DNA from 2 places in the Pseudoalteromonas pernae genome. Region 2 is predicted to be linked to the other one. Evidence: riboswitches for the same ligand, from Rfam matches in the RefSeq annotation. Region 2 holds a riboswitch; the other holds the start of a gene.

Region 1 (7,515 bases), on a different contig from region 2:
GTCGTTAATCACTGCCACTGAGCAGGTTCAACTTATTGACCTTGCTCCAACAACTGTTGGTGAATCGCTTTAACCACGTCGTCAGATTGCGATTGGTCCACCAAGAAGCACAAGTTGTGTTTTGACGCACCATGACAAATGAGGCGGATATCAAAACCAGAAAGCACTTTCATCAGATTCAATTCGCTTTGGCGCAGTTGAATTTCTGAGCCAATTAGCCCTACTAATGCCAAGTTATTTTCAACCGTTACATGGCAGAACTCGCCGAGTCTATCGAGCGCCTCTTGGTCAAGCTCTGGGCGGCTTGCATTGGGCGCGTTGTCCAACGTTACAGCAACACTGATTTCAGACGTAGTGACCAAATCAACGGAAATCTTATATTCGCTCAAAATGGTGAATACACGTGCTAAGAAACCACTGGCTAACAGCATTTCAGGGCTTTTGAGTGTTAATAAAATTTGGTTTTTACGTTGGGTGACGGCTCGTACCCCAGCGATAATTTCTGCGCTCGGTACTTTTTCAATCCAGGTACCACCGCCTTCGGGGTCTTTACTTGAACCCACAAATACGCCAATACTGCTGCGCGCCGCAGGAAGAATAGTCGCAGGGTGCAAGACTTTGGCGCCGAAGGTCGCCATTTCGGCCGCTTCATCGAACGTGAGATGAGCAATCGGACGGGCCTTTTCACACACACGCGGATCGGTGCTGTAAATACCAACCACATCCGTCCAAATATAAATGCTATTTGCGCCTGTTGCCTCAGCAATTAATGCTGCACTGTAATCTGATCCACCACGACCAAGCGTTGTGGTATCACCGTATTCGTCACTACCAATAAAGCCCTGCGTCACAACCACATAATCATTAAGTAGTGGCACCAGCTCGGCTTGAGCGCGGGTACGTGTTTGCGCTACATCCGGTGATGCTTTGGAAAATTGGCTGTCGGTTTTAAGTACTGAACGCACATCAAAGCGCGTCGACGAAACGCCTTTATCACGGAGCACTTGCGTAAATAAGTAAGAAGATAAACGCTCACCAAAACTCAGCAATTCGTCACGTTGTGCATTAGTTTGAATTGGCTTCATCGCTGCGCTACGAAAAGCATTGAGGGTATTTTCAAAGCCGTGCGCCAAATCAGCATCTAGGCTGAGGTATTCAAGGATATTCAATTGAATGGCAACAACACCATCAATGTGTTGCTCACGGGTTTCATCATCAATATTGCTTTGGCAAAGCGCCACTAGGTGGTTAGTGACGCCGGCACTGGCGCTCACTACAACAATACGTACCTGGTTGTCAGCTGCCACAATGTCTGCGCAACGCATCATTGCTTGATGATCTGCAACTGAAGTGCCGCCAAACTTAGCGACGGAAAATTCCTGATTCATTTTCTCTCCGAGATGAAAAATAGCTTATTTTTCAAATACAATCAGGAGAACTTGGCAAGAGGATAAAAGAAGTGTGTCCATTGCCAGAAGCCCTCCACCCAAAAAACAGGTGACAGTTCCGAGGATTCAGCCTCAAGAACCGAGAGCCATTGTGACGAGCAATGGACTCCCTCGGCGATAGTCTCCCTCATAAACGGTCATCGGCCTTCGTCTGCCTCGCGTTTACTACCTAGCTATCGCACCTCTTCTGTTGATACCAATACAGTTGAGAGCATTGGCACAGCACTCTAGCGATCATGCGCCAGAACGAGCATGCAATGTAACGTTTGGATGGCTGGATGTCAATTGTGCAAATGCACTTGTCATGAACTTATTTGTTACGATTTCATAACAGCGAGTCGCGTTATATCTACAGTTTCGCCGCGCTCTAGCTTATGGATGCTCTGAACAATAGCTTGGTTGATTGGAGTGGGCACATTATGCTGAGCGCCAAGTTTAACCACCGCACCATTGAGGAACTCAACTTCTGTTTTTCTGCCCGCTTGGATATCTTCCCACATCGATGAGCGCGCTTTGGGGTCTATGTCTAGCATCGCTGATGCCACCCGTTTAAATAGCCAATTAGGTAAGCTTAAAATCACCCGCACTTTTGCAGGCTTCACCTTGGTAAACTGCGCTAATTCACAATCCATCGCCTTTGCTACTGCAATCCATTCGCGCATCGCGCCTGCAAGGGTGCGGCGAATCGCGTGATTCTCAAGCTCAGCTTTAATCGGCATATCGGCTATGGCGTTAAGCGCATTATTGAGATTTAAAAGCAGCTTGCCGAACACAACAGGTTTCATGTCGTCGTATATATGACAGCCAAAACCACTGTCTTGAAGTTTCTGAGCAATGAATTGCGTGTTATCACTTTGCTCAAAGCAAAACTCCCCTTGCGTTCCCTTATGAAAATGCGCGCCATTTTGCAACACGTTAAAGGGGGTTATTCCAAACAAACACCTACGCTGCGCCATTTGCGTCTCAATAGCATCGAAACTGCCTAACCCATTTTGCATAAAAATCAGTTCTGATTGAGCATGCGTGATATTTAATAACTGCTGAGCTACCTCAGGCAATTGGTGACACTTAACGGTAACAAACACCACATCAAACTGTTGACCTGTCGTATCAGTCAGTAAGGCGTTGGGCATAACTCTTTTATCAAACCCTTGGTAGTCGGTAATGTGAATACCTTCGTTGTCTTCAATAGCGTTTTTTATTCGCTCTCTGCACACAATCGACGTTGATAGTTTGGCGACACTGAGTAATGCCGCCAAGTAGCATCCTGTTGAGCCTGCACCAAATACTGCTATACGCATATCTTTATACTTATTAGAAACTTAGTGTCTTTAATATTGCGCAAAGGTGAACTATGACGCAATGCCAGTTAGCGACTATTTTGCATTTAAACGTAAAAAGCCACTGAAACCGAACGGCTTCAGTGGCTTTTTAAATTGATAATGAATAGTGTTTAGTTACACAAATGAGCCCATCGCGTAAGAACCTACATAACCGACTGAATAAGCAATCAGCAAGTAAAAGGTATTACGTAAGTAGCTGCCAAATGTTAGGTCGCGTACTTTGCTCATTGCGATAATACCCGCAGCAGAACCAATCACTAACATGGAACCGCCAACACCCGTTGCGTAGGTAAATGCCAGCCAGTTTTGTGTATCCATTTGAATGTCGGCTTTTAGCAACGCCGCAGTCAATGGCACGTTATCTACAGCGGCAGAAAGCAAGCCCATCAAATAGTTTGCTTGGTTCGGCGCCAACACTTCATACAAGTGGGTAAATTGCGCAAGTACACCCACTTCCTTTAGGGCGCCAACAAGCAAGAGTACGCCAACGAAGAATAACAAGGTGTCGTACTCAATCTCACGGATGAAGTCGATGATCTTCTTGTTCACGTCTTTTTTGCGCATTAAAAACTGCGCTGTAAGGAACATCAACGACAAACCAAACAAAAAGGTAAGCAAAGGTGGAATTTGATACATCACACTTAACGTTAACGTGCCCACAATGGTCGATAGAAAAATGGCAGCAATGGTGATATCCGTTTTCTCGATGCGCTTTTTCTCACCCAACGAGAACGTCACTGTGCCATTCATCTTCATCGACAGTAAAGTCGCAAGAATCAGTACACTAAACGCGGCGGGTGCGACTAATAACAACAAGTTGCCAATGGTTACTTTATCCGCAAGGAAGATCATCAAGGTTGTTACATCACCGGTGATCAACGACACCCCACCCGAGTTAACCGCAAATATGATCAATGTGGCATATTTAACCAGCTTTCTGCCGTCCAACTTTAATGACATCACAACCGCTAAAGACACTAAGGTCGCCGTGATATTGTCGGAAATTGAAGAGAACAAGAAAGCAAAGCCAGCGATGAGGAACATGAGCTTACGTTCACTTATCGCACTAGGTAGTACGCGCTGCACCAAGTTTTGGATAAAGCCTTTTGAGTTGAGGTAGGCAACAAAAGTCATTGCAGCCATTAAAAATAGCCACAATGTCGCTATTTCTAATATGTTTTCATTCAATTCATGCTTGATGTGGTCAACAGAATGACCGTGGAGCGGCGAGATAAAGAGGATAATCCAGCACAGAGTACCGAAAAACAGCGTGGTTTTGGCTTTATTTACATGGATGACGTCTTCCACAACAATAAGCACGAATGCCACGGCAATGAGCGTCAATATGAGCGCACTGACCATTTTGGGTTAAATTCCTTGCGACGAGCGAACTAAAAATGTACAGCTAAGTTTATTGACCGCACCCGAACACACACAGGTGTACAAATAACAAACTTAGTGGCACCATGAGTTATTAACAGACCGTTACAGCCTGCAAGCGGCGCGAATTCTATCACCACATGGTCGTCGCGGCTATTCCCCATTCGTGGTAAATGACATTTTTTTTACATTTGCAGTGTAAAGCTCAGGCAACAACTGAAAAGCTATTTTACCACCTTGTCCCTTTCGTTATAATCGTGCCCTATTGCCAAGCACAAAGAACTAACATAATGATAATAGCGAAACGCGTGCTTAATACCCTCAACGAGCTGTGGCCAGTGTTAGAAACACTGATAAAACGCTTTAAAATGGGGGATTTCAGCATCAAGGAAGTGCAAAGCGTAATTAAACAGCATTTTCCTCATTATTCTGGCGCACAAATATACAAAGAAACGAATCGCCTTATGAACCAAGATATTCTGGTTCCCCTTGCGAAATCGTCACAGTTAGAAATCAATCGCGCAATTAGCGACTTTGCCGCTTACCTACTTCAAGATGAAAGTTTAGGGGTTGCTGGTGAAATAAATGTGCTTGTTGATGACCTAGAGCGCTTGAGCAACAAGCTAGAAGACGCCGTTGAGGATAACGACTATGGCGATATCAGCCGTTACAGCCGCATTATGGATGAACGGGTGCGAAAAATCGTTAAACTTTATCAACACAACGAAAACGCCATCTACAACCTAGTAGAACAAGCCAAATCGAATAACTCCAGCATGTCACTGGCTAAACGTTATAAAGCTGTTATTGAGGCATTCGATGAGTATATTGAGCCAATGCTGGAAATGCTGGCCATCAACGGCGCGTTCCAAGTCTGCTTTGATAGCATTGAGGCAAGGCTCACTGAGCACCTGATTGAGCTTAAACAAACGGGCCGAAGTAGCACCACCATTCGTATGCTTGAGCAGCTTCGTACTCGTATTTTAGATATGCACCATATTGGCCGCGAAAGCTTGCGCCAAAGCGCCGACATGCTCATGCCGTTGCGAGAAGAGCTAAGACAAAACACTCTCATCACTCGCCAAGCGGCAAAGGTACTCAGCTTAATTCGCAAACGCGGCTTGGATAACGTGATGAGCGCGCATCAACCTTTCTTTGTCTCTGAGCCACAGCACCACCAACTTGGCAGCAATGCTCAGCTTGTGTCTTATATGGCGGGCTTGAGTGAATTTGAAGAACATGAATTTGAAATGCCCGATGCCGACGCCGCTGAGCCTTATCACGCGCCACATATTCCAAGCTTTAAGGATGTTCGCGCACTATTTAAATCAAGTAAAACCAAGGGGAAAGCCGCGAAGCAGCAAGTGATTGACGTGCTCAATGACCACTACCCTGACCTTGAATCAGATGAGTTATTGTATCTTTATCAAAAACTTATCAATGACCCAACAATGACGTTGTCACAAAGCGACGCACCAGTGTATAAAACCTTAGCTGGTAAACGATTCTCCTTATACCCCTTCGTTGATGCCAGTGACAGTAAACAAAATAAGAGTAACAACGCGCTATGAGCACAATCGATTTAACTCAGCTCACGCAGCTGCAATACATCAATAAAAAACTAGTTAGCGGCTATCACATCAGTGAGCAAGATAACCTTGCATGGCAGGAGCTGGACCAACTTCAAGAGCAATATGACGCCTTATTTAGTGCCTTGGGTAACGCCCTAGTGCATGACGCTCGTGGCTTTTTCTATTTCGCTACCGACGAAGGGACAGCCAATATGGGGAAAATCTCCCGCGCTATCGCCCTGTTTATCTACACCCTTATCGAACATTACGCGAATAAAGGCCAAGACCCAATGCGCGCGCTGTTCGACAAAGACGTTGATTTAGAAATTTGCCAAGAACTCGTGCTCAATAACAAGGCGTTGTTTGATCAATTGGAGATTTTCTCAGGCTCGGACTTACGCAAAGATGTGCTGATGCGTATGGTGCGTTTGGGTATGGCCAAAGCGAAGGATAAAGACAGCGCATTTCGCCTTCTTGCACCCATTCATCGCTATTTAGACGCACTACTGGAAGTTAACGATGACGCTTTTGAAAGCGCGGAGGAAGTATAAATGCAACAGTTACATGGACTGAGTAAGCTCGCGCTGTTAAATACTGCAGGTTATGCAAAATGCGTGATCCCGCTTGATAAAAGCAGCTCGATTTGTGCGCCGAATAACACCGGCAAAAGCTCGGTGATTAATGCCCTGCAATTTCCGCTTATCAATGACCTACGTCTTACTGAATGGGATGGCCATGATTTAGAAGAAACGCGCAAGTTTTATTTCAATTCTGACCAGTCATACATCCTGCTTGAGGCCGATTTACCTCATGGTAAGGTGGTAATTGGGGTTGCCGGGCTTGGCAAAATTGCTGGTTACGGCCATCAGTTCTTTTGTTACAACGGTGCTTTAAATCTAGAAGATTTCACCGACAACAAGCGCATCGTTAAATTTACGCGCTTGTTTAACCACTTAAAAGACAAAGGCTTCAACCCGATTGAGCTCAAAGCGCAAGAACTCAATGCCCTACTCATTGGCGGTGCAACGCCATTTGATGGCGATATTAATTTGCGCATGATCCCGCTCAACAATGTGAGCGATGCACCTACTTATAAAGAAATTTTCCGACGCATGTTGAACCTGCATAAGCTCGGTGCATCAGATGTAAAACGCTTTATGTTACGCGTGTTTGAGCGCCATATGTCTAATGCCAACGTTGATTTCTATGAAGTGTGGCAACGTGCGTTTGATAAGGTTAATCGAGCACGTCGTGAACTCAATGCCCTCGAAACCATGCAAGAGCCTATCGCCGCACTTGAGAGCATGTTGGAACACCAAAGTGCACTAAAAGGGAAACTAGGCGCATTTGCACCGAAAATCGACTTGGCCCTCGCCGATTTTGACGCTTATTACGATGACCAAAATGCGACGCTCCACGAGCAACTTGAAGAGATAAGCGCTGAGAAAGAAGAGTTTGAACAAAAGCAACGTTTGTATGTGCAACAATCACGCGACATTGAGCGTAAACTAACTGAGCTCAATGCCTGGTTTACCGATTTCGATGCTCTTCACCATGAGTTTGAACTTGCTGACGCAGCGACCTTGCAAAGTGAACTCAAAGCGCTTAAACATGAATATGAAACGCTGACGCACTCACTCAAAAGTGCCGAAGGGCAAAGCCTGCATACCCTTGATTTTCGTATCAAAGAAACGCAAAAGCAGATTAAGAGCCTAAAACTGCAATTGAAGAACCTAGAGTACAACCTCTTCACTCGCATGCGTGAAGACTTGT
Region 2 (7,515 bases):
GGTGCGTCGATAAACACGCCTTGGTAATTTAAATAGCTCAGAATACTTTGGGCGTCGTCTAATGCATCGGTTAGGTTGATGCGTTCTTGTGAACCTAATTCAACCGTGTAAGCCTCAACAGGAATGTCGTATGCACGCCCTTGCTGTTGCAATTGAGTGTGCAGTTGCCACCAAGGGCAAAAAGAGGCTTCATCCATAGCGCCATCAAACTCGTTTGGAATTAACAACACGTGCTCAATATTGAAATGTTTTGCACTTTCTCGGGCATATTCTGCACAATACAAATGTTTGGCAGAGATAGGCCCCGTGTGTAAATCCAAAACGATATCGGCTTCATGCGCCAAGCGCTGCAGATTTAGGGCGATACGTTTACCTGTAGATAGGCTGTGTTGAGGCCCTGTGAGCTTTTGCTCAATATCGTCTATCAGCGCGGCTTTGAACTCAGTCGTCAGTTGCTCATCTGACAATGTATGGCTGCGCTCTGCGAAACGATTTACCAACTCGGCATTGTAGTGATACATGCGGTTCCAATTGACACCAGTAATGGGGTCAAAACGTCCAAGCGTGAATTCACCAGACTTTTGGTTACAGCCAATTGGGTTAGCGTATGGGACCAAGGTGATGTCACCGCGCAGTCCAAGGCCTTTTAACTGCTCCAATAATTGGTAAATAACTGCGTTGCCTTGCACTTCAGCGCCATGCATATTGGCTTGAATGTACACGTTTTTACCGCTGCCATCGCCCTTTAGGCGATATACGGGAATGGTTAGAGGCAAGCCATTGGCAATTTCGCCAACCTGAATGTTTTGCTGCTCAATTTTGTTCATTTTGCCTATCTCAAATAGCTATTTGCTGACGCGCTTTCACGCAGCAAGTGCAACACGTTGTTATCTATGATGTACTCCGCCGCCATTGGGTGGCACAGGAAAAACGGCATACTTTCCGTGAAGCCATAGGCACCTGTTTGCGAGAACACCAGCCAATCGTTTTCATTAACATCCTGCGCTAATGTGTGCGTGCCTAAGCTATCTAGTGCAGTACACAAAGGACCATGGATATTGAACTGGCGAGGTTGCGCTTGGCTTTCTCTCAACAAGGTGCAAGGAAATGCTTGGCCCGCAACCGCAGGGCGTAAAATATGATTGATGCCGCCGCTGACGATTAACTGATGCTCGCCATAATTTTCTTTTTGCTCTACAACTGGATTGAGGTAGTAACCGCATTCAGCCACGGCATAGCGACCTAGCTCCATCCACAATTCTCGCACACCGCTTTCGCGTTTTATTTGCGCAAGAGCACGCAGCACGTCGTGCCATTGCAGCGATGCACTATTGTCATCATAAGGGATGCCGAGACCACCACCTAAGTCGAGCACCTGCAGCGCAAAACCAAGCTGTTCACTGAGTGCTTTAAGTGGAGGTAGCATTTGTTGCCAAAGCGAGAGCAGTTTGTCGGCGCTGAGCATGTTGCCCCATTGGAAGATATGTACACCAATGCATTGCAGTGCAGGGTAGTCAGCTAAATAAAGCCCACGCCATTGCTGTGGGTCCAGACCAAATGGCGTCAGGGAGTCGCCGCCAAGTGGATTTTTCTCACCTTTAGGCCAGCGTAATTGCACGCGCAGCAACAGCTGAAGTTGCACATCGTGAGCAAGAGCGGCTTCATTTAGCCAACGTACTTGGTTCAAGCTTTCAGCGACGAAAGTGCGCACGCCCAAAGCGATGAATTTGTCGATCTGACGGCGAGATTTCGCCGGACCAGTGTTAAGAACCTGTGATGCAGGAACTTCTTGTGCGAGTACTTGCTGTAACTCACCTTCACTGGCGACGTCAAAACGAAAACCAGTCTCGGCGAGTGTACGAACGATAGCTGACAATGGGTTTGCTTTAACCGCATACCATAACTTAACGACATCTTGGTCCATTAAGGTACTGAGGTGATCGCGTAAGAAGTCCAAGTCATAGACAAAGCAAGGTTCAAATTGCTCTTGAGCAACCGTGTTAAGGTGTTGCAGCGTTGTACTCGCAATGGGCATTAGCGTAATACCTCTTCGAGTTCCAAAGATGCGTCACTTTGCTCGTCGCGGTACTTCACGATTAGCGCACAGCTCATCGAAAGTCCTTGCTCACGACCCCATGCACTTGAGCTTGGGCGAGAACCAGGGATCACTATCGCGTACTCGGGAATAGCCTCGCCCTTTTCTAGCTGGCGTTCATTCACACAGTCATACACCGGAATCGTTGCACTCAAGCGCACGCCTGGCGCAAGTACAGCGCCTTTTTTAACAACAACACCTTCAACGATGATACAACCTGCGCCGATGAAAGCATCGTCTTCAATTACCACGGGGTTGGCACCGATTGGCTCGAGCACACCGCCGAGTTGAACCGCTGCACTGAGGTGAACATTTTTACCTACTTGTGCACAGGAGCCTACCAATACGTGGCTATCAACCATTGTGCCCGTATCAACGAAAGCACCAATATTTACATATGCTGGTGGCATGATAATTGTCCCTGCTGCTACATGTGCACCACGACGCACAGACGTGCCGCCTGGTACCATGCGTACGTTATCTAGCGCACTAAAACCGCGTGGAGCAAGATTGTCTTTATCAACAAAACCGCCGGGAAATTCTGTGTTGGTGCCATTTTTGAATGCTTCAAGAATGCCTTGTTTTATTTCAACGTTTGCATGCCATTGACCATTTTCGTCTTGTGATGCTGCACGAACAGCGCCTGTTTCTAAGTTATTAAGTAGTTCTAACCAGCTCATGGGAAATTTTTAAACCTGTGTTGAATGCCAAGAAATAATTGTGTCGTGTGCGCTTAAAAGTGGTTGTAGATCATCTACTTCCGTATGTGTAAGCGGAGCGCGTAAAATTGGCGATGAGATTCGCCCAAGGGCGTGCAGCAAGCACTTGCTTGGAATTGGATTGCTCACATGAAACAGGGCTGCAACAGCGCCTCGCCAATGGATAAAGGCGTTGTGGCTTTGGCCTTGAAGACTCAAACGCACGAATTGCTGTGTTGCCTCGGGCCACACATTGGCCGCAACAGATACTAGGCCCGCTGCGCCTGCTTGCGCATAGTAGGGAATAAGCGCGTCGTCACCGCTGTAAATAGCCAGCTCAGGTGCGGCCAAACGGTATTGTTCAAAGCAATTGATGTCGCCACTGGCTTCTTTGAGTGCCCAACAATTTGGGTGTGATTGCAGCTGAGCTAAAGCCTGAGCCGACAGGCTAACGCCAGCGCGACCAGGAACATTGTAAAGCATGCAAGGCACACGGCTAGCATCAAGAAGTGCTTGAAACCATTGCTGTTGCCCTTTGGGACCTGGCTTTGCATAAAGCGGCGCGCCTAGCAAATAGGCATCGATGGCTTGGGTATTACAGAATTCTATCCATTGGCATTGCGCTTCAAGATTAAAGCCACCAACACCCACCATGATGGGAGTATTCAGTGCCAACGAACAGATATGCGAGACAATGGCCTGCTGGTCTTCAAGGTCCAATGCCAATGCCTCACCGGTTGAACCTAAGATCAAAAGGCCATTACCAGCTGCAGCTTGTTCTTGAGCAAGTCGAGTTAGGCTGTCAAAGTCGATGCTGCCATCACCATGCATAGGCGTGATCAGCGCAGTCCACAAAACTGTGTCTGTTAACGAGTGAGTAGTTGTCATCTCATCCGAACTTAGTGCGAGTTCGACATGGAGTATGGGGAGAAGTGATCCCGCATTCGCCATTTCGAACAGGTTAAATTCGAAGAGCGAATGGGCTTATAAATAACGAGGCCTAATGGCCTGTTACTCTAAGACCAGAAGCTCTCCACCAAATTCATAGCAGTGTTACCTGCTATTGGTGACAGTCGCTGGGATTCAACCCTAGCGCCCGAGGGGGTATTAAGCAAATTACCCCACCTCTCGGCGTACATTCCCCTCATTATGAGTCTTCGGAGCTTGCTCTCCTCATCATAACTACCTGAATGACGCACCTCTTCTAGCCCTTGCAGCCATCTGGATGGCTGACTGAATAGGGTGCTTTTTTATTCAAACACTTTAGCCCCCTCGCTGTCAACGATAACTCAAGGACAAATTTTACAATCTGGTTTTTTGTGTAACGCTTAGTAGATAGCTAAGTGTATGGAATAGGGAATGTACGATCTGACAAACCATCTAAGAAAGCGCTATTTGTGGGCTGCGTCTGTGTTGCTGTTCACGATTTCGTTATCTGTCGGATATGTGATTTACGTCTCTAACATGCAAGAAAATGATGCCAAAATCATTAATATTGCAGGGATGCAGAGAATGTTATCGCAGAAGATAGCCCTGCATCGACAACTTCTAAACTACGATCCTGCGCCTTTTGAAGAAGTGCAGCTTAGAGTTGCTGTAGACAGGCTTATAGCCAATCATGATTTTTTGCTTGCCAGCGACATGTTTCAGCACCCAGAGGTAAGTAGTTTACTCGCTCACAATAGTTCATTGGATAAGCGCATTCGGGCCTATGCTAAAAACGCTGTATCAGGTGAAGATATGTCGCGTTTTTCAGGGCGTCCCCTTGCTTCCTTGTTACAAGAGTTAAACCTAGTAGTAAGTGCTCTAGAGCGACGTTCAGCCGAGAAGGTGGAGTATCTTCAACGAGTCTTGCCGTTATTGATTTTAATCGCAATTTTGACCATTTGGTGTGAGTGGTTTTTGATTTTTAAGCCGTTGTCTAAGCGGGTTTCAGATATGCTTTCAAAACTGCGTGAGCAAAAGCGTGTTGCGACGCATGCTAGCCGTGTTAAAGATGATTTTCTTGCAAATGTAAGTCATGAGTTATTTACTCCGATTAATGGCATATTAGGCCTTTTGAAGGAGCCAGCAAAAGTCTCACAGAAAGACGTCGAAGTTGTCATTAATTGCACTCAGAATCTGCGTTCTACAGTGCAACAAATGCTCGACATACAACAGCTTAAGTCGGGGCGTTTTCTATTAAGTAAATCAACACAGCCACTGAGTACTACCATCAAGTCAACCTTGGCGCCGCACAGGTTAAATACCTACTTCGCGCACCGTATAAAATTACACTGTGATGAGATTGATCGTGTCCGCATCACTACAGACCATGTGCGTTTAATTCAGGTGTTAAATCAGGTGCTTACTAATGCACTGATACACACGCAAGGCGAGGTCATTATCGAAGCACATTATCATCCACTCGATGAATGTATTTGTGTCGATATTAGGGATTTTGGTGACGGTATTGATGTGCGCGACCTTGAGGCGGCTCGCCGTAATTCACTGCATTACGATAATCATAAAGTACATGATTTTAAAGGTGTTAAGTTGGGTTTGTCTTTGGCCTTTGCCATTACGCGCTTAGCTCAGGGACAATTACATTTTGAGCATTTAAAAAACGGTACGTTGGCACAGTTGGTATGGCCGGCAGTTAATGCCAATTCAGAAAATAAGGTTTTGCACCCTGGGCGAAGTCGTGAGCTAAAAGCGTTGATTGTTGAGGACAATGACATCAATCAAATGGTGCTGCGCAATATTATAGAAATGTTTGATTTTGAAGTGGATAGTGCCTGCGATGGGGTGGAGGCGCTGAGCCAGGTAAAGCGTAACCACTATGACTGCATCTTCATGGATATTAACATGCCGAATATGGATGGCATTGAGGCGACTAAGCGTATCCGCACTGAACTAAAGTGCGACACACCGATTCTATTGGTGACGGCGAGCCAAGATGAATTCCGTATTAAACAAGGGGTGCGTGCTGGAGCGAATGCTGTTATTCACAAGCCTATTGAGATTGATCATGTCAAAGCTGCACTTGAGCAAGTGCAGCTTTTAGGTGAATTTCCTTAAAGTCGAGTTACTTTAAATCCTTGTTTTTTCAACAGGGCGATCAACCCATTTTGTTCTGGTAAATGCAGCGCACCCACAGCGATAAAGAGAGATTGTTCTGTCAGGGGCGTGGTTAGTTTTTTGACCCAATTTTGGTTACGTTCAATAAGCAACACATGCTCGTTCAGTTGGCCAAATTCTGAATCATCAAAGGTGTCTTGATAGATTTCGGTGAATGCTTCCATGTCACCAGCTTTCCACGAGTTTGCTATCCCTAAAAAGTAGCGGTCAAAGTCTTCAAGCTGCCTGAACGTATCAGCCACCATAAGGTCGGAGTATTCTTCGAAGGCACTGAACATCTCTAATTGCTGCTCCAACGATTCCAATTCGATGATTGGCTTATTGAGGCGCGTGGCGCTTTGAATCACTTGCTTGTCGATACCATTTTGTTCTATGAATCCGGCATTTTGCATTTCTATTTGCATTACCGTCATAAGCACAGCCCAAGGTTTTAAGGCGGAAAACAACTCGATATTGATGCCTTTTTCCGCGAAGTAAGTACCAAGTAACTTGTAGCTTTTGTCGCTCAGTTCTGTATTTAATGAGCGGCCATTTTCTAAACGCAAAAACGGCAAAGAGCGTTGCTGCATTTGCAGTGCAGGAATGGCCTCTAAGTTTACTTCAACAACAATTGCGTCACTGCTCTCGATTGCTTTGTGTATGCTTTGCGGGAGTGTTGCCATGCTTTCATCACCTACGTGCATGGTGCCCAGCAGGTACGAAGTTACACCTTGTTTTTCGACCTGCCAAAGTGCCGGAGAGATTTGTGCTAAAGATGGGAAAGTGACCAGTGCAATGATGCACCACAGCCATAGGGAAATAACTTTTTTCATCGTGTCATCCTGATACAAATTTTCTTGAGTGTAACGAAGAACCTTAACCTTGCCTATTAGAAGCAAATTAATTGCTAAAAATTAATCAGCTAGGGTCCTCTCACACAGGGACTAAGTTATTTGCACAAAGTCAGTATCTGACAACAAATCTTCAAAACTCATTATTATTGGGTTTTTTTATTCTTTCTGTGACTGAATTCAACGGAATTTTGCATTGTTTTTGTAGTTGACTTAAGTGCGCTGGCGGGGTACTAATAGAAAAAGAGCGACGGTATAGCCGTCTGGAAAGATTTTTAGATTAACTTAAAACGAAAAAATTCATGTTAAACAACCTACTAAGCCTAGTCCTAATTATTAACGTCGTGGTGATTATTATTACCGCGGGGGCTTCGTAGTGCGTTAAGAAAGTTAACACGTATTAAGCCCCCCGCACTGAAAAGTTCGGGGGGTTTTTTCGTTTAAGGGCCAACACATTGAGGAATGAGGAACAATGACCGGCGCAGAATTAGTAGTTGAGATACTCGCCAGAGAAGGCGTAAAGGAGGTATTTGGTTACCCAGGCGGGGCCATAATGCCAATTTACGATGCTCTGTACGACTCGGAGTTAACACACTATCTCACTCGACACGAGCAAGGAGCAGGTTTCGCAGCCGTCGGCTATGCACGCAGTAGCGCCAAACTTGGAGTGTGTTTCGCAACCAGTGGTCCCGGTGCGACAAACTTAATCACTGCTCTTGCGGATGCCATGATGGACTCTGTGCCGCTATTGGCTATCACCGGACAAGTACCG

Evidence for each region. Region 2 has a riboswitch for lysine ahead of dapA (4-hydroxy-tetrahydrodipicolinate synthase). Riboswitches for the same ligand answer to the same signal wherever they lie in the genome.
Region 1: linked by a shared signal. The riboswitch ahead of lysC (lysine-sensitive aspartokinase 3) and the one ahead of dapA (4-hydroxy-tetrahydrodipicolinate synthase) in region 2 are both predicted to bind lysine.

Annotation. Positions count from the first base shown of each region.
Region 1 is NZ_JBDODM010000001.1:95,721-103,235, reverse strand. It holds gene V1358_RS00455 (4'-phosphopantetheinyl transferase family protein) at 1-73, shown strand, start outside; gene lysC (lysine-sensitive aspartokinase 3) at 33-1,388, opposite strand; lysine riboswitch at 1,468-1,643, opposite strand; gene V1358_RS00445 (2-dehydropantoate 2-reductase) at 1,766-2,749, opposite strand; gene nhaD (sodium:proton antiporter NhaD) at 2,906-4,153, opposite strand; gene V1358_RS00435 (MksB family condensin complex protein) at 4,462-5,742, shown strand; gene V1358_RS00430 (condensin complex protein MksE) at 5,739-6,293, shown strand; gene V1358_RS00425 (Mks condensin complex protein MksF) at 6,294-7,515, shown strand, end outside.
Region 2 is NZ_JBDODM010000007.1:171,538-179,052, reverse strand. It holds gene V1358_RS15875 (succinylglutamate desuccinylase/aspartoacylase family protein) at 1-827, opposite strand, end outside; gene V1358_RS15870 (PLP-dependent decarboxylase) at 833-2,035, opposite strand; gene V1358_RS15865 (2,3,4,5-tetrahydropyridine-2,6-dicarboxylate N-succinyltransferase) at 2,035-2,775, opposite strand; gene dapA (4-hydroxy-tetrahydrodipicolinate synthase) at 2,785-3,681, opposite strand; lysine riboswitch at 3,812-4,005, opposite strand; gene V1358_RS15855 (response regulator) at 4,153-5,853, shown strand; gene V1358_RS15850 (TraB/GumN family protein) at 5,850-6,725, opposite strand; gene ilvG (acetolactate synthase 2 catalytic subunit) at 7,216-7,515, shown strand, end outside.